DNA from 4 places in the Streptomyces sp. NPDC056479 genome. Region 1 is predicted to be linked to each of the others. Evidence: riboswitches for the same ligand, from Rfam matches in the RefSeq annotation. Region 1 holds a riboswitch; each other region holds the start of a gene.

Region 1 (4,202 bases):
GGCTGCGGTGCCGAGGGCGAGCGACCAGAGCCACCAGGCGCCGGGGTGCAGCGCCGGGAGGCGTTGGGGCCGGGGGATGGAGGCCGGGTGTGTGGGTGTGGGCCGGGGGGCCATCAGGCTCGCCGCCGTCGTGCCTGCCAGACGGCTGCCGCCCCCAGTACCGCCACCACGGCGATCCCCGTGACCAGGCCGAGGGAGGGACCGTCGGCGGAGTCGCTCTTGTTGTCGGTGGCCGTCTGCCGGCTTTCCTTGTCGGTCGGCGCCGGCCTGTCGGTGTCCGACACCTGCTCCCCGCAGCCCTTCTGCGGGTACCCGGCGATGGCGCACAGCAGGGCGTTCGTGTCGTAGCGCAGGGGCTTGGCGACCGCCGCCAGAGCCTCCGCCGTCGTCGCGTCGGGGGCCACCCGGGCACAGGCGGTACGACGATCCGGCGGCGTCTCGCCCGACGCGGCGTCCGCCGCCGAACCGAAGTCGATGACCAGCGCCACCCGCTTCTCGCCGTCCTGCGCGGGAGTTCGCGCACAGATCACCGCGAACTCGGCCGCGCCCCTCGGCTGGGCCGCGTCCTTCGAGTCCGCGCTCACCGCGAAGCGGAAGCCCTGGACGTCCCCGTCGGACGGGCGGGCGAGGGAGGGGCCCTGGGTGGCGTAGGTCCAGGTGCCGCCGTCGCGCTCCCAGAAGGACCAGTAGCGGTAGCCGGTCGCCTGGGCGGCCTGGGCCGCGCCGGTCACGAGGACCAGCGCGGCCAGGAGTGGAGCGAGTGCGCGAACGAGTGCGCGGCGGATCACGATCGGCGGCCCTTGTTGCGGCCGCTGAGCAGGAAGCCGATGCCGATGCCGACGACGAGGAAGATGCCGACGTACCACCAGACACCGAAGGGACTGTCGCCCTTGTCGTCCTTCTCCTTGTCCTTCTCCTCCTGCTTGTCCGTGGCCGTCGGCGAGTCCTGCGGTGCGGGGCCGGTCGCGTTGAGCTGCTTGACCAGGTCGGAGCCGCCGAAGTCGCGCGGGTCGGTGCCGGTGGCGTGGGCGGCGAGGATCAGCTGGGCGTAGGCGGCCGGGCCGCTCTGCGCCGCCCACTGGGCCGAGTTCTGCTCCAGCCAGCGCAGGGGCTTCTGGGCGGCATCGGCACCGGACTGCGCGGCGAGCGCGACGACCGCGTCGGCCGTGTTGCCGTAGTCGGGCTGGTCCTCGGCTCCAGGCAGGACGGACTTCAGGTGGCCGTCCTTGGCGAGGGTCTTCGTGAGGTAGGCGGCGCCGTTGGCCGCGGCCTGCTGCGGGGCCGGGTAGCCGCCGTCGGTGCAGGCGGCGTCCGACGACGGCTTGCCGGCGCTCACCACGAGGCCCTTGCCGAGCGTGCCGACGACGCCCGCGGCCGTCGCGTCCGCGTTGGCGACCAGGTCACCCTTCTTGTCCGGCTGGAAGGCGAAGGCGCCCGCTTCGTCGGCCTTGCACGGCAGGGCGAGCTTGATCAGCGCGTCGTAGGGCGACTGCCCGTCCTTCACGACCTCCGCCGGCTTCTCGTCCACGGCGGCCAGCGCACCGATCACGACCGACGTCGAGTTCGTGTCACTCGGCCCGCCCGCGGTGTAGCCCCAGCCGCCGTCCTTGTTCTGCACCGACTTCAGCCAGGTCACGGCCTTGCCGGTGGCGGCGTCGTGGCCGCCGAGCGCGCCGAGGGCCTGAACGGCGGCCGCAGTGCTGTTGGTGTCGATGAGGAGCTTGCTGTCGCAGGCGCCGCTCGCGTCGGCGCGGTACGGCGCGAAGGCCCCGTTCGCGCACTGCTGCCCCACCAGCCAGTCCACCGCACCCTTGGCCGGCTTCACCCCCACCGTGTCCTGCGCGAGCAGCGCGAGGGACTGGCGCCAGACGCCGTCATAGGTGGGATCCCCGTCGCCGTACAGCTCGGCGGGAAGCGCCTTCGACGGCGACGCGGACGGGGACGAGTCGGCGGCTACGGCCGGCGTGGCCGCGCCGATCACGACGGCGGCGGCCAGGACCGCGGCGCTACGACGGACGTACATGATCGGCGGGTGCCCTTCCCTAGGGGGAACCGGGCAGCGCAGGGGAGAGCCCCGGCGGCTCGGCTCCGTATACCTCGACGGTGCCGTGCTCCGGCCGGCTGCCGGGGCACGTGAGCCGGTCACAGTGACGTACGCGGCGATCCGGCTCACCGGCCTTCGACGACGACCGGTTCACGGTTGCGGGTCAGCGCCGGAATTGCACCGGCTTTCCCACGTACGGGTGTGATGACGACGGCGACACTCTACCCGGGGGTAGGGAGGGGTTGAGAGGGGGCTGTGGGCGGCGGAGACACCGTCCCCTCATGACGGAGGGGACCGGGGCGGCGGGGCGGCTGCTGGGCGCGGGGCGCACGGCCGACGTGTACGAGATCGACGAGGCGTGGGTACTGCGCCGCGACCGGGAGGGGTACCGGGACGCGCTCGCCGAGGGTGCGGTGATGGCGTACGTACGCGAGCACGGCTACCCGGCGCCCCGGGTCCGGCTCGCCGACTCCTCGCGGACCGACCTGGTGATGCGGCGGCTGTCGGGGCCGACGATGCTGGGGGCGCTGGGCGCCGGGACCATGGGCGCGGACGAGGCGGGCCGCATCCTGGCCCGCCTGCTGCGCCAGCTTCACGACATCCCCGCACGTGTGTCGCAGCGCCGCGTCCTGCACCTTGACCTCCACCCCGACAACGTCGTCCTCACGCCCGACGGCCCCTGTGTCATCGACTGGAGCGACACGCAGGAGGGCGACCCCGGCCTCGACTGGGGCACCTCGGCGGTGATCCTCGCCCAGGTCGCCGTCGACGAGGGGCCCCTCGCCGCGCCCGCCCACGCCATCCTCAAGGCCCTCCTCACCGACCCGTCCCACCTCACGGAGAACGGCCTCACGGAGGCGCTGCGCCGACGGGCCGCCAACCCGACGATGACGCCGGGGGAGATCGAACTCCTGGGCAAGTCCGAGGAGTTGATCCGCCCCTTCATGCGTGGCTAGCCGCCGGCCCGCGGGGTGGGTCCGCCGAAGGGAAGGTGGAGGGTCCGTGAGGTGAGCCGCCAGCTGCCGTCGTCCGCGATCCGGCGGAACGCGTCCTCGTAGTGACCGACCTGGACGGGCGGCCCGGCCGGGACTATGCCGTCCTCGTAACCGTCGACGCGGTACGTCGTGAAGTACGAGGTCGCCGTCGCCGTGTCCGGGGTGGTGACCGTGACGAGGACGTTGGACATCATGCGGCGGGAGAGCCGGTCGGCGGGCCGGGAGCCGAAGTACTCCCGCAGCGCCACCCAACCCTCGACCGCCCGCTTCCCCTCCGGCCAGGTCCAGATGCCGTCCTCGGTGAACAACTCCGCGACGGAGGCTGGTTCGCCGAGATCGAGGCGATGGACGAAGTCGACAATGACTCGCTCGCAGGCCCGTTCGGCCATGAGTCGGTCCAAGGGGGCGATGGTGTGCGGGGAGTTCATGGGGTCTGCGGTGCTCATGGTGATCTTTATACGGCCACGCGCGCCGGGCGCCGCTTGAACGGTCACGTCGCGAGGCGCCATCCTCTACCGTTTGTCTCAGCGAGTGGCTCCAAAGGGCGCGTAGGCGCCGGCCGACGGGAGGCGCGCCTGGTGTTCTCAATCGTCAAGAGTGGTGACGGCCGGAGACTGCTCGCCTTCGAGACGTCGGGGGACCCCAAAGGACATCCGGTGTTCTTGCTGCATGGCACTCCGGGTAGCAGGGTCGGGCCGCGTCCACGGGCCATCGATCTGTACCGGCTGGGGATTCGTCTCATCTCCTACGACCGACCGGGATACGGGGAATCCGAGCGATTCGAGGGACGCAAGGTCGAGCACGCCGCCGCAGACGTGGAGGCCATCGCCGATCACCTGAAGATGGCGCGTTTCTCCGTGATCGGCCGTTCCGGAGGCGCACCGCACGCATTGGCCTGCGCGGCGCTGCTCCCGGACCGGGTGGCGAGCGCAGCCGCCCTGGTGAGCATCGCCCCGCCCGATGCCGACGGGCTTGATTGGTTCGACGGCATGGCACACTCCAACGTCGACGCCTACCGGGCCGCTTCCGAGGCCATCCACCACGATTCCGCGGGGTTCCTGCAGCGACTCAAGACCAGACTGGCCGGTAACGCGGATGCCATTAGAGACAACCCTGAGTCGCTTCTGAGCTGGCTGGCTCCGGCGCTGCCCGCGGCCGACCGG
Region 2 (4,202 bases), on a different contig from region 1:
TCGGGGTCCTGCACCACCAGCTGCACGGTCGTCCGCAGCCGGGTCAGCCCCTTGCGGTCGTACCGGACCGCCGTACCCTCCACCGTCAACCTGCCGTCGCGCGGCTCGAGTCCGCCGCTGAGCAGCCGCATCAGGGTGGTCTTTCCGCTGCCGTTACGGCCCAGCAGCGCCAGCGCGCGCCCCTCGCACACGTCGAAGTCGAGGCCGCTGAGCACGACGGGACCGTCCTCGTAGGCGTAGGACGCGCCCCGCAGGGCGACCAGGGCGGTGGGCTCGCTCATGGCAGGGCCTTCTCCAGTACGAGGGTGAGGGCGGCCAGCGCTGCGAGCAGGGCGCAACTCGCGGCCGTGAAGCGGACGGAGACCCGGGCCTCGGGCACCAGGACCCGCAGTGTGCCGTCGTAGCCGCGCCCGGCGAGCCCGGCCTGGAGCCGGGTGGCCCGGTCGAAGGCCCGCACGAACGCGGTGGCACCGAGCCCGGATAGCGAGCGCCACTCCGCGGCCCGGCTGGTGTGGCCGAGCCGGGCGGCCTGTGCGTCCCGGATACGCCGCACCGAGTCCAGAAGCAGGAAGCTCATGCGGTACGTGACCAGGGCGACATCGACGACCGGCGCGGGCACCCCGGCCTTCACCAGACGGGGCAGCAGATCGGACATCGGCGTGGTGAAGGCGAACAGCAGCACGCCGAGAGAGGCGGCCGAGGTGCGCAGCAGCAGCTCCCCGGCACGCAGCCCCCCGTCGTCGGCGAGGGACACGAAGCCCTCCGGGCCGCCCACTTGGACCAGCAGCGTCACCGCGCCGGTCACACAGAAACCGAGCGGTACGCGATAGGCGCGCCACAGCCGCCGCGCGGGCACGCCCGCCGGACCCATCAGCGCGGCGAGCGCGGTGACCAGGACCAGCGCGGCGCCCGGCCAGGGCGGCAGCGAGATCGCGAGCACGGTGAGGCCGAGCCCGAGCACGGCCTTGTCCACGGGATGACGGCGGCGCCAGCGACTGCTGTGCGCCGCCGCGTCGATCGGCAGCACCCGTCAGACCTTGTCGGCCTTCGGTTCCTCGCCGGCGGGCTCTCGCACCAGCGCCCGCTGTTCGCCCTGCCGCCGGCCCCGGTGCAGGCCGAAGTAGTAGGCGAGAACACCGGCGCCGAGGGCCGCCTGGAGGCTGAACAGGGCCGACTCGATCTCACCCGACGGCGGCTCGTACAGCGGCGAGAACCAGGGCTCGTAATCCGGCTTGATCTCGGTGATCGCCGTCTCCGCCTCGCCGTCGGCGCCGGTGAACGGCTCCTCCTTGTGGTCGCCCAGGCCGAGCGCGAGCGGCAGCACGGCGAGCGCGGCCACGACGAGCAGCAGCAGGACATTGATCTTCGTGTTCTTGCTCATCGGGCCACCGCCTCCGTCTCGGTCCGCGACTGCTTCTTGGCGAGGAACACGCCCAGCCGGGTCAGTTCGCCCTTGCTGGACTGCACCAGCAGCCGCATCACGAGCACCGTGAGCAGGCCCTCGCTCACCGCGAGCGGGATCTGGGTGACGGCGAAGATGGAGCCGAACTTGCCGAGCGCGCCCAGGAATCCGCTGCTCGGGTCGGGGAAGGCGAGCGCCAGCTGGACGCTGGTCACACAGTAGGTGGACAGATCGGCGACGAACGCCCCGAAGAACACGGCGACCATCAACGGCACGTCATAGCGCCGCAGCAGCTTGTAGATCGCGTACCCGGCCCAGGGCCCGACGATCGCCATCGAGAAGACGTTGGCGCCGAGCGTGGTCAGGCCGCCGTGCGCGAGCAGCAGCGCCTGGAAGAGCAGGGTGATGGTGCCCAGGACCGCCATGATCGGCGGCCGGAACAGGATGGCGCCCAGTCCGGTGCCGGTGGGATGCGAGCAGCTGCCGGTCACCGAGGGCAGCTTCAGCGCGGACAGGACGAAGGTGAAGGCTCCGGAGGCGCCGAGGAGCAGTGTGCTCTCGGGATGCTCCCTGACCTCACGGGTGAGTGACCGTACTCCGTGGACGACGAACGGCGCGGACGCGACGCCCCAGGCGACCGCGTGCGCCGGCGGGAGGAAACCCTCGGCTATGTGCATGGCTCAGCAGACCCTCTCCAGCACCTCGTGGATGGTTGACGCGCCTTGGCCGGTCTCCTGGCTGACGGGTACCACACGCCCGTGCTCCGCCTTCCCGGGTTCCGAAGAACCCAGTGGCTGCCCGTGAGGGCCGGAGCCGGACTTCCCGATTCACAGTGGCGAGGGCCGCACCGGCATCACACCGGATTTCCCGTTCACCAAGGCGTGGTGACAGTAGTGCCCGGACACGGTGGCTGACAAGCAGGCCTCGGGGGCGCGAAAGCGGCGTTCGTCCGCTTCGTGGCGGGTTCACGCGCGGGCGCGTAACGTGACGGAGCATGAAGATCCTCATCAGCGCCGACATGGAGGGCGCCACCGGCGTGACCTGGCCGGGCGACGTGCTCCCCGGGACGCCGCAGTGGGAGCGCTGCCGGGGGATGTTCACCTCGGACGTCAACGCCGCGGTGCTGGGGTTCTTCGACGGCGGCGCCGACGACGTCGTCATCAACGAGGCGCACTGGTCCATGCGCAATCTGCTGCTCGAACGGCTCGACGAGCGGGCCGAGATGCTCACCGGCCGGCACAAGTCGCTGTCCATGGTCGAGGGCGTCCAGCACGGCGACGTGGACGGCATCGCCTTCGTCGGCTACCACGCGGGCGCCGGCATGGAAGGTGTCCTCGCCCACACCTACCTCGCGAACTCCGTCACAGGGGTGTGGCTGAACGACGTACGCGCCAGCGAGGGGCTGCTCAACGCACACGTCGTCGCCGAGTACGGCGTGCCCGTCGTGCTCGTCACCGGCGACGACGTGGCCTGCGAGGACGCGCTCGGGTACGCGCCCGGGGCGCTGAAGGTCGCCGTCAAGGACCACGTCTCGCGGTACGCCGCCGTGTGCCGTACGCCCGCCAGGACCGCCGCCGACATCCGCGCGGCGGCGAAGGAGGCGGCCGCGCTGGCGGTCCGTCAGCAGCCGGTGACCGGCGGCCCGTTCACGGTCGCCGTCGAGTTCGACGCCGAGCACCTCGCGATGGCCGCCACCGTCGTCCCGGGCGTCGAACGTATCGGCGAGCGAAAGGTGGCGTACACCAGCGAGCGCATGTACGAGGGAATCCGTACCTTCAAGGCGGTCACCACGATCGTCTCGGCCGCGGTGGAGGAGCAGTATGGCTGACGGGCAGGCACTGGAGGAGGTCGTGACGTTCACGTCCGACCTCATCCGCATCGACACCACCAATCGCGGGGGCGGGGACTGCCAGGAGCGTCCCGCTGCCGAGTACGCCGCCGCGCGGCTGGCCGAGGCGGGCCTGGAGCCCACTCTGCTGGAGCGCGTCAAGGGCCGTACAAACGTCGTCGCGCGCATCGAGGGCAGCGACCCCTCGGCGGACGCGTTGCTCGTCCACGGTCATCTGGACGTGGTGCCCGCGCAGGCCGACGAGTGGAGCGTGCACCCGTTCTCCGGGGAGATCCGCGACGGGGTGGTGTGGGGGCGGGGCGCGGTCGACATGAAGAACATGGACGCGATGATCCTCGCCGTCGTCCGGGCCTGGGCGCGGGAGGGCGTACGGCCCCGCCGGGACGTCGTGATCGCGTTCACCGCGGACGAGGAGGCGAGCGCCGCGGACGGCTCCGGCTTCCTCGCGGACCGGCACGCCGGACTGTTCGAGGGCTGCACCGAGGGGATCGGCGAGTCGGGCGCGTTCACCGTCCATGACGGCAGCGGCCGGCAGATCTACCCGCTCGCGGCCGGCGAGCGTGGCACCGGCTGGCTCAAGCTCACGGCACGCGGCAGGGCCGCGCACGGCTCCCGGCCGAACCGGGAGAACGCGGTGACCCGCCTCGCCGCCGCCGTCACCCGCATCGGCGCCCACGAGTGGCCGATCCGACTGACCCCGACGGTGCGCGCCGCCCTCACCGAACTGGCCGCGCTGTACGGTCTCGACGCCGACATGGACGACGTGGACGGGCTGCTGGCCAAGCTCGGCAATGCGGCCAAGCTCGTGGAGGCGACCGTCCGCAACAGCGCCAACCCGACGATGCTGGAAGCCGGTTACAAGGTCAATGTGATCCCGGGGGAGGCCGTGGCCTATGTCGACGGCCGGTATCTCCCGGGCTTCGAGGACGAGTTCCGGGCGACCATCGACGA
Region 3 (4,202 bases), on a different contig from region 1:
GGATCGCCTTCAGGCCCGTGCGGAGCAGCCCGGCGGCCTCCTCCGTGCTGGGGACGCGCGGCGAGTGGATGTCGTACACGCCCGGCCCGGCCTCGCGCGGATAGCCGTGGGCGGCCAGCTCGCGCGCGACCTGCATGTGGGAGCGGGCCGCCTCCAGGCTGATGACATCGGCGTCTAGGTCGTCGATGGCCTGGACGATGTCGCCGAACTCGGCGTAGCACATGTGCGTGTGGATCTGCGTGTCCGGCCGCACCCCGCCGGCGGTGAGCCGGAACGCCTCCGTGGCCCAGGCGAGGTAGGTGGTGTGATCGGCCGCGCGCAGCGGCAGCGTCTCGCGCAGCGCTGGCTCGTCCACCTGGATCACCGAAGTGCCGGCCGCTTCAAGGTCGTTCACCTCCTCACGCAGGGCGAGCGCGACCTGGCGGGCCGTCTCGGCGAGCGGCTGGTCATCGCGGACGAAGGACCAGGCGAGCATGGTGACCGGTCCGGTGAGCATGCCCTTGACCGGGCGGGAGGTGAGCGACTGGGCGTACGTCGTCCAGCGCACCGTCATCGGCTCGGGGCGGGAGATGTCGCCGGCCAGGATCGGCGGGCGGACGTACCGGGTGCCGTAGGACTGCACCCAGCCGTGCCGCGTGGCGAGGTAGCCGGTGAGCCGCTCGGCGAAGTACTGGACCATGTCGTTGCGTTCGGCCTCGCCGTGCACCAGGACGTCGATGCCGGTCGTCTCCTGGAAGGAGACGACCTCCTGGATCTCCGCCTTGATGCGCTCCTCGTAGCCGGCCGCGTCGATCCGGCCGGCGCGCAGATCGGCGCGCGCGATGCGCAGTTCGCCGGTCTGTGGGAAGGAGCCGATCGTGGTGGTCGGCAGCAACGGCAGCTTCAGGTGCGCGCGTTGGGCGGCGGCCCGCTCGGCGTACGGCTGCGAGCGGCGGGCGTCCGCCTCGGTGACGGCCGCCGAACGGGACCGGACCGCCGGGTCACCGGTGATCGGGGAGCCGGCGCGGGAGGCCAGGTCGGCCCGGTTGGCGGCCAGTTCGGCGGTGATCGTGCCGGTGCCCTGGGCGAGGCCCTTGGCGAGCGTGACGACCTCGGCGGTCTTCTGCCGCGCGAAGGCGAGCCAGCGCAGGATCTGCGGCTCGATGTCCCGCTCCGCCGCCGCGTCCAGCGGCACATGAAGGAGGGAGCAGGAGGCCGACACGTCCACCCGGTCGGCCAGGCCCAGCAGGGTGCCGAGCGTGGCCAGCGACGCCGACAGGTCGTTGACCCAGATGTTGCGGCCGTTGACGACCCCGGCCACCAGTCGCTTGCCGGGCAGCCCGCCGACGGCCGCGAGCGCGCCCAGGTTGGCGGCGGCGGACCCCGTGAAGTCCAGTGCGAGCCCCTCGACCGGCGCCTTGGCCAGCACGGGCAGCGCCTCGCCCAGCCGGTCGAAGTACGACGCGACCAGCAGCTTCGGCCGGTCGGTGCGGCCGCCGAGGTCGCGGTAGGCACGCGCGGCGGCGTTCAGCTCGGCCGGGGTGCGGTCCTGGACCAGGGCCGGTTCGTCCAGCTGAACCCACTCGGCGCCCGCCGCGCGCAGATCGGCCAGGATCTCCGCGTACACCGGCAGCAGCCGATCGAGCAGGGTCAGCGGCTCGAAGTCCGCGGCGACCCCGGGCGCGGGCTTGGCGAGCAGGAGATAGGTGATCGGGCCGACCAGGACCGGCCGGGCGGTCAGGTCCAGCGCCAAGGCCTCTTTCAGCTCGGCGACCTGCTTCGTCGAGTCGGCCGTGAACACCGTGTCCGGCCCCAACTCCGGCACGAGATAGTGGTAGTTGGTGTCGAACCACTTGGTCATTTCCAGCGGCGCGATGTCCTGGGTGCCGCGCGCCATCGCGAAGTAGCCGTCCAGGGCGTCGGCCTCGACCGAGGAGCGGTGGCGTTCGGGGATCGCGCCGAGCGCGACCGTGGTGTCCAGGACGTGGTCGTAGTACGAGAAGTCACCGGTCGGCACCTCGTGGATGCCGGCGTCGGCGAGCCGTCGCCAGTTCGAGCGGCGCAGTTCGGCGGCGGTGGAGCGGAGGGCGTCAGCGGTGACACGGCCCTTCCAGTAGCCCTCGATGGCCTTCTTCAGTTCCCGGTTCGGGCCCTGGCGGGGGTAGCCGTACACGGTGGCCCGTGCTGCCGCGGCTGCGGACTTGGTGGTCACGGAGATCTCCTTCGCGAGATGAATCCCTGAGATCCCGGCGACGGGACGAGAGCGCGAAGGGGTGACGAACCGATCGGCAACGGCCGTACGGCCGTCCGTTCGGTCATGTTCGCCGACCCGCCCTCGAGGTCACCGGGATGTCCGCGCACGAGTGGTTCGCGCGCGGGCAGTTGGCAGGTCTTCGGACTCGCGGGCACGCCCTCCTGGCCGGAGGACACCTACTGGCCGTCGCTTCCCGGGCCCGGTACGTCGGACCCAGTGCGTATGACGGCGGTCGTTCCCGCTCACCGCTGCGGGGCAGTCCCGGATTCCCACCGGGTTCCCTCTTGCGACGCATCCCGTCTGGCCGACGGGGCGAACCAGCTGCACGGATCAGCCTACCTGGCCGTACACATGGAACCCCCGGCCGCTCTTACGGCCCAGCAACCCCGCCTCCACCATCCGCTGGAGCAGCGGGGGAGGGGCGTGGAGGGGTTCCTTGAACTCCTCGTAGAGCGACTCGGCGATCGAGGCGACCGTGTCGAGGCCGATCAGGTCCGCGAGCTTCAGCGGGCCCATGGGGTGGGCGCAGCCCAGTTCCATGCCGTCGTCGATGTCGGCGGCGGTGGCGAAGCCGGACTCGGCCATGCGGATGGCGGACAGCAGGTAGGGGACGAGCAGCGCGTTGACGACGAAGCCCGCCCGGTCCTGGGAGCGGATCACGGTCCGGCCGAGGGCGCCGGTCGCGAAGTCCTCGACCCTGGCGATCGTCGCCGCCGACGTGTGCAGGGAGCTCACGACCTCCACCAGCGGCAGAACCGGCACGGGGTTGAAGAAGTGCAGGCCCACGACCCGGTCCGCGCGGCCGGTCGCCCGGCCGAGCCGCATGACCGGCAGGGAGGAGGTGTTGGTGGCCAGCACGGCCGCCGGATCCTCGACGATCTTGTCGAGCGCGGAGAACACCTCGATCTTGGCGTCCGGGTTCTCCACGACGGCCTCGACGACGAGCTGCCGGTCGGCCAGTTCCTCCAGACTGCCCGTGAACACCGTCCGGGCGAGCGCGTCCCGCGCGGCGGCCTGCTCCAGCCTGCCGCGTCGCACCGCGCGGTCTAGCGAAGCCCCCACTCGTTCCCGGGTGGCGCGGGCCGCGACCGCGTCCACCTCGCAGACCACGGTGTCGAGTCCGGCCAGCGCGCACACCTCGGCGATCCCGGCCCCCATCTGCCCGCCGCCGACCACGCCGACGCGCCCGATGCCCCCGCTCATGCCCCGGCTTCCGTCCGCCGCACCAGATGGCGGCGGTAGGCGTCCGGCGTGAAGAACCCCGGCAACTCGCCCGCCAGCGCGCTCCGTTCGAACAGCGCGCGGATCTCGTCGACCGGCGCCCACGGATACTCGGCGCCCAGCGCCACGATCTCGTCGTCGACCAGCCGCAGCACGGTCTCCCGGTCGATCACCCGGTGCCGCAGCCACTGCCAGATCTGCACCCGGGCGATCTCGGCGGTGGCCGCGTCCTCCATCAGGCCGTTGATGGCGACCGCGCCCTGTCCGCGCAGCCAGGCCGCGAAGTAGCGCAGCGCCACGGCGATGTTGACGCGCACCCCCTCGGGTGTGGGGGGCCCGCTGATCCGGCGCACCGACAGCAGGTCGGTGGCGCTGACGTCCACGTCGTCACGCATACGGTCGATCTGATGCGACCGGTCGCCGAGGACACCGCCGAACACCTCACGGCAGACCGGGACGAGCCCCGGATGGGCCACCCAGGACCCGTCGAACCCGTCCTCCGCCTCCCGCTCCTTGTCCAGCCGGACGGTGGCCAGCGCGGCCTCATTCCCGGCCGGGTCCCTGCCGGGCACCTGGGCGGCCATGCCTCCGATGGCGTGGGCGCCGCGACGGTGGCACGTGCGCACGAGGAGTTCGGTGTACGCCCGCATGAAGGGAGCAGTCATCGTCACCTTCGCCCGGTCGGGGAGAAGGAAATCGGTGCGGTGACCGAAGGTCTTGATCAGGCTGAACAGGTAGTCCCAACGGC
Region 4 (4,202 bases), on a different contig from region 1:
CAGGGCGTCGACGTCGGTGAAGTTGGACATGAGCGGGATCGCACAGACGGCGACCCGCAGCACGTCCTCGCCGAGGGGCGGGGCGACATTGGATTCCCGGACGGTCCCGCGCAGGGACACCCGCAGCCCGTCCTCCTCGTCGATCCCGAGCCCGTGCCGGAAGGGCAGAACGCCGTACGTGTGCCGCCCGGTGAGTCCGTGCAGCATGTCGAGGCCGGGTTCGAGGAGCGTGACGTCGCCGCGGAACTTGTTGACGAGGAACCCCGCGATGAGCTCCTGGTCCTCCGGGGACAGCAGCGCGACGGTGCCGAAGAAGGAGGCGAAGACGCCGCCGCGGTCGATGTCGCCGACGACGAGGACCGGGAGCCCGGCGTTGCGGGCGATGCCCATGTTGACGATGTCGGTCCGGCGCAGATTGATCTCCGCCGGAGAGCCGGCCCCCTCACAGATCACCGCGTCATACGTGCCCCGCAACTCGGCGAGACAGTCCAGCACGGTCCCGAGCAGCTTCTGCTGCCGCCCGCCGTGATACCCGCGTGCGCTCAGCTCGCCCACCGGCTTGCCCAGCAGCACGACCTGACTGCTCTGCTCGCCACCGGGCTTGAGCAGCACGGGATTCATCAGCGCGGTCGGCTCGACGCGACAGGCCTGGGCCTGCATGGCCTGCGCCCGCCCGATCTCGGCACCCTCCTGGGTGACGAAGGAGTTGAGGGACATGTTCTGCGCCTTGAACGGCGCGACCTTCACCCCCTGCCGCACCAGCCAACGGCAGATCCCGGCGGTGACGACGCTCTTGCCCGCGTCGGAGGTGGTGCCGGCGACGAGGAGACCACCGCCCGTCATGATGCACGCCCTTTCCTCAGGAGCCGCGCGCCGGCGCACACACCGAGCGCGAGCCAGCTCACGCGCCGCGAGAGACGTACGGCACGCTCGATGTCCGTGGCCCGAACGGCCCGTCCGGCCTCGCCGTTGAGTACCGGCCGATGCTCGACCCGCCCGCCGTACGACAGGGTGCCGCCGAGCCGAACCCCGAGCGCCCCCGCGAACGAGGCCTCGACCGGCCCGGCGTTGGGGCTCGGGTGCTGGGCGGCGTCGGCGCGCCAGGCCCGTACCGCTCCACGAGGGTCGCCTCCCGCGACGGCGGCGAGTACGGCGGTCAGCCGTGCCCCCGGCCAGCCGGCCAGGTCGTCGAGCCGGGCCGAAGCCCACCCGTAGCGGCGGTACTTGGGCGACTTGTGTCCGACCATGGCGTCGAGCGTGTTCACGGCCCGGAACCCGAGCAGCCCGGGAACCCCGCCGACGGCGCCCCACACCAGAGCCCCCACCACGGCGTCGGAGGTGTTCTCGGCGACGGACTCCACGACCGCCCGCGCGATCCCGTCCGCGTCCAGCGCCTTGGGATCCCGTCCGCACAGATGCGGCAGCCGCGCACGCGCCCCGTCGACATCCCCCGCTTCCAGGGCGCGCCCGATGAACCGGGCCTCCCGGACCAGTGAAGTCCCCCCGACGACCGCCCAGGTGGCGGCGCCGGTCAGCGCGACGGAGGCGGCGGGAGAGGTACGTACGACACGCGCGGCGAGCGCTCCGGCGGCGACGGCGCCACCGGCGCACACGGCGGTGTGCACCGCACCCCACGCGCGGTCGTCGCGCCACAACAGGCTTTCCACGGCGGCGGCGGCCCGCCCGAACGCGGCGACCGGATGCCCCCGGCGAGGATCGCCGAGCAGCAGATCACCGAGAAGTCCGGCGGCGGCGCCGTACGCGAAGACGCGATCGGCTCGCATCGGGGTCAGCCGACCGTGGGGTCACACGTGGGTCTGATACTGCGTGTCGATCGGCAGGCGGGCATCGCGTCATGTCCTCACTCAGGGTGTCCACGCCCTGGTTCGACGAGACCGGCGGTGAGAGTTCCTGGCTCCCGGGGCTTTCTACCCCGGTGACAGTGGCGGGACCGCGCCGGAATCACACCGGCTTCCTCTTCTGCCGCCGTACTTGGCCCCGGCAGTCCACCACGGGGTTGGAAGGGGCGTCAACTTGCCGTTGACCTGCGACGGGAGAGTGTGCGAAGGCCCACACAGCGGAGAGGTGCGGGACGGTCGTCCGTCCCGCACCTCGGGTGTTTCAGGTGATGCTCGCGCTGTGCGTCAGGCCACGATCAGATAGATCCCGTACGCCACCGCCGCCGCGCACGCGGCGAAGCACGCGTAGGCACCGGTGACCGCGAGAGCGGCCGAGCCGCCCTGGGCCGAGGCCTTCTCCTGGCGGGACAGGCCGACGATGCCGAGGGTGAACAGGCCCACCAGGGCCACCGTGACCACGAGGCTGACGCCGAAGACGGAGCCGAGGGCCGCCCAGTCGATCTTCATGCTTCTTCTTTCTTGGGTAGCTGAGTAACTGGGTGGTCGTCAGACGGAGGCCTGCGAGGGCGCCGCCTCGGCGGACGGGGCCGGGATCGTGGCCGTCAGGTCCTCGGGCGCCGGGCCCGCCGGGGGCGGGGTCACGGCGGCGATGGCCGTGGTGACCACGCCGGGCGACTCGTCCGCCTCGTTGACGTTCGTGTGGTCGACGACCTCGCGGCGGGAGAGCTTCCAGATCGCGGCGCTGGAGGAGATCAGGAAGACGGCGACCACGGCCGTGCCCCAGGCGCCGAAGCCCGTGACGTACTCCGCGAGCGCGCCGACCAGGGCGGCGGCCGGGAGGGTCAGACCCCACGCGACGAACATCCGGGTGGCCGTCGACCAGCGGACGACACCGCCCTTGCGGCCGAGGCCGGCGCCCATCACCGAACCGGAGACGGAGTGCGTGGTGGACAGGGAGAAGCCGAGGTGGGAGGAGGCCAGGATGACCGTGGCCGCGCTGGTCTGGGCGGCGAAGCCCTGCTGCGGCTGAAGGTCGGTCAGGCCCTTGCCCATGGTGCGGATGATGCGCCAGCCGCCGAGGTACGTGCCGAGCGCGATGGCCAGACCCGCGGAGAGGATGACCCACAGGGGCGGGTCGGAGTCGGGGGCGACGGCGCCGCCGGCGACCAGGGCGAGGGTGATGATGCCCATGGTCTTCTGCGCGTCGTTGGTGCCGTGGGCGAGGGAGACCAGGCCGGCGGAGGCGATCTGCCCGGTGCGGTAGCCCTTGGCGGCGGCCTTGCCGTCGGCCTTCTTGCCGAGGGTGTAGGTCAGGCGGGTGGCCAGCAGCGCGGCGATGCCCGCGACCAGCGGGGCGGCGATCGCCGGGATCAGCACCTTGGTGACGAGCGCGTCACCGTGGACGGCGCCGACTCCGGCCGAGGCGATGGTGGCGCCGATCAGGCCGCCCATGAGGGCGTGGGAGGAGCTGGACGGCAGGCCCACGAGCCAGGTCAGCAGGTTCCAGAGGATCGCGCCGACCAGCGCGGCGAATATGACCTCGGGACGTATGCCGGTCTCGTCGACGAGACCTTTGGAGATCGTGTTGGCGACCTCCACGGAGAGGAAGGCGCCGACAAGGTTCAGCACGGCGGACATGGCCACCGCGACCTTGGGCTTGAGCGCACCGGTCGAGATGGTCGTGGCCATCGCGTTGGCGGTGTCGTGGAAACCGTTCGTGAAATCGAACGCGAGTGCGGTTACCACCACAATCGCGAGGATCAGCGAGAAGTTTTCCATTTACCCAGGCAATCGTTCGAGGTCATTGGCCGGACGAACGTAAGTAACCTGGATGAACGAAAGGTGAACTGGGGTGGGCCGCACGGTGTCCGGGAGCGCCGGAAGAGGAGACCTTCGGTCTGCCGGTCGCCGCACGGCCCAGGCGCCGCCGGGCTAGTAGCCGCGAGCGAACTTCCTCAGCTGGGTCATGGAGCCGTTGAAGAGATTTTGATCACCCGGCAGGCTGCCGCCGTTGTCGTACTGCCAGAAGGTCCAGAACTGCCATCCGGCCGGCATCGAGCCCGCGGTCGAGGAGTTGTAGCGCGCTATCCACAGGGCGTGGTTCGAGGCGAACGCGCGGCTGGCGCCGGTGCAGTTGTTCCACCAGTGGGTGGTCGTGTAGATCACCGGCCGGCGGCCGGTCAGCCGCTTCACCTCGTTGCTGAAGGACTGGATCCAGCCGACCATCTTGGTCTTGCTCAGTCCGTAGCACTTGTGCTTGCTGTACGGGTTGTACTCGATGTCGAGGGCGGGCGGCAGGGTCCAGCCGTCCGACCGCCAGCCGCCGCCGTTGCGCACGAAGAA

The links. Region 1 has a riboswitch for cobalamin ahead of ACFQ6S_RS17340 (prenyltransferase/squalene oxidase repeat-containing protein). Riboswitches for the same ligand answer to the same signal wherever they lie in the genome.
Region 2: linked by a shared signal. The riboswitch ahead of ACFQ6S_RS13085 (energy-coupling factor ABC transporter permease) and the one ahead of ACFQ6S_RS17340 (prenyltransferase/squalene oxidase repeat-containing protein) in region 1 are both predicted to bind cobalamin.
Region 3: linked by a shared signal. The riboswitch ahead of metE (5-methyltetrahydropteroyltriglutamate--homocysteine S-methyltransferase) and the one ahead of ACFQ6S_RS17340 (prenyltransferase/squalene oxidase repeat-containing protein) in region 1 are both predicted to bind cobalamin.
Region 4: linked by a shared signal. The riboswitch ahead of ACFQ6S_RS29245 (cobalamin biosynthesis protein) and the one ahead of ACFQ6S_RS17340 (prenyltransferase/squalene oxidase repeat-containing protein) in region 1 are both predicted to bind cobalamin.

What each region holds. Positions count from the first base shown of each region.
Region 1 covers NZ_JBHTRZ010000004.1:175,242-179,443, reverse strand. Annotated here, with positions in the region: gene ACFQ6S_RS17350 (energy-coupling factor transporter transmembrane component T) at 1-114, opposite strand, end outside; gene ACFQ6S_RS17345 (SCO2322 family protein) at 114-788, opposite strand; gene ACFQ6S_RS17340 (prenyltransferase/squalene oxidase repeat-containing protein) at 785-2,023, opposite strand; cobalamin riboswitch at 2,141-2,275, opposite strand; gene ACFQ6S_RS17335 (phosphotransferase) at 2,326-3,000, shown strand; gene ACFQ6S_RS17330 (nuclear transport factor 2 family protein) at 2,997-3,485, opposite strand; gene ACFQ6S_RS17325 (alpha/beta hydrolase) at 3,618-4,202, shown strand, end outside.
Region 2 covers NZ_JBHTRZ010000003.1:344,099-348,300, reverse strand. Annotated here, with positions in the region: gene ACFQ6S_RS13100 (energy-coupling factor ABC transporter ATP-binding protein) at 1-281, opposite strand, end outside; gene cbiQ (cobalt ECF transporter T component CbiQ) at 278-1,027, opposite strand; gene ACFQ6S_RS13090 (energy-coupling factor ABC transporter substrate-binding protein) at 1,031-1,381, opposite strand; gene ACFQ6S_RS13085 (energy-coupling factor ABC transporter permease) at 1,378-2,079, opposite strand; cobalamin riboswitch at 2,109-2,296, opposite strand; gene ACFQ6S_RS13080 (M55 family metallopeptidase) at 2,397-3,230, shown strand; gene ACFQ6S_RS13075 (M20/M25/M40 family metallo-hydrolase) at 3,223-4,202, shown strand, end outside.
Region 3 covers NZ_JBHTRZ010000003.1:408,663-412,864, reverse strand. Annotated here, with positions in the region: gene metE (5-methyltetrahydropteroyltriglutamate--homocysteine S-methyltransferase) at 1-2,191, opposite strand, end outside; cobalamin riboswitch at 2,346-2,570, opposite strand; gene ACFQ6S_RS13385 (3-hydroxybutyryl-CoA dehydrogenase) at 2,564-3,436, opposite strand; gene aceB (malate synthase A) at 3,433-4,202, opposite strand, start outside.
Region 4 covers NZ_JBHTRZ010000008.1:61,036-65,237, reverse strand. Annotated here, with positions in the region: gene ACFQ6S_RS29250 (cobyric acid synthase) at 1-843, opposite strand, end outside; gene ACFQ6S_RS29245 (cobalamin biosynthesis protein) at 840-1,784, opposite strand; cobalamin riboswitch at 1,885-2,027, opposite strand; gene ACFQ6S_RS29240 (hypothetical protein) at 2,145-2,366, opposite strand; gene ACFQ6S_RS29235 (anion permease) at 2,406-3,638, opposite strand; gene ACFQ6S_RS29230 (lysozyme) at 3,792-4,202, opposite strand, start outside.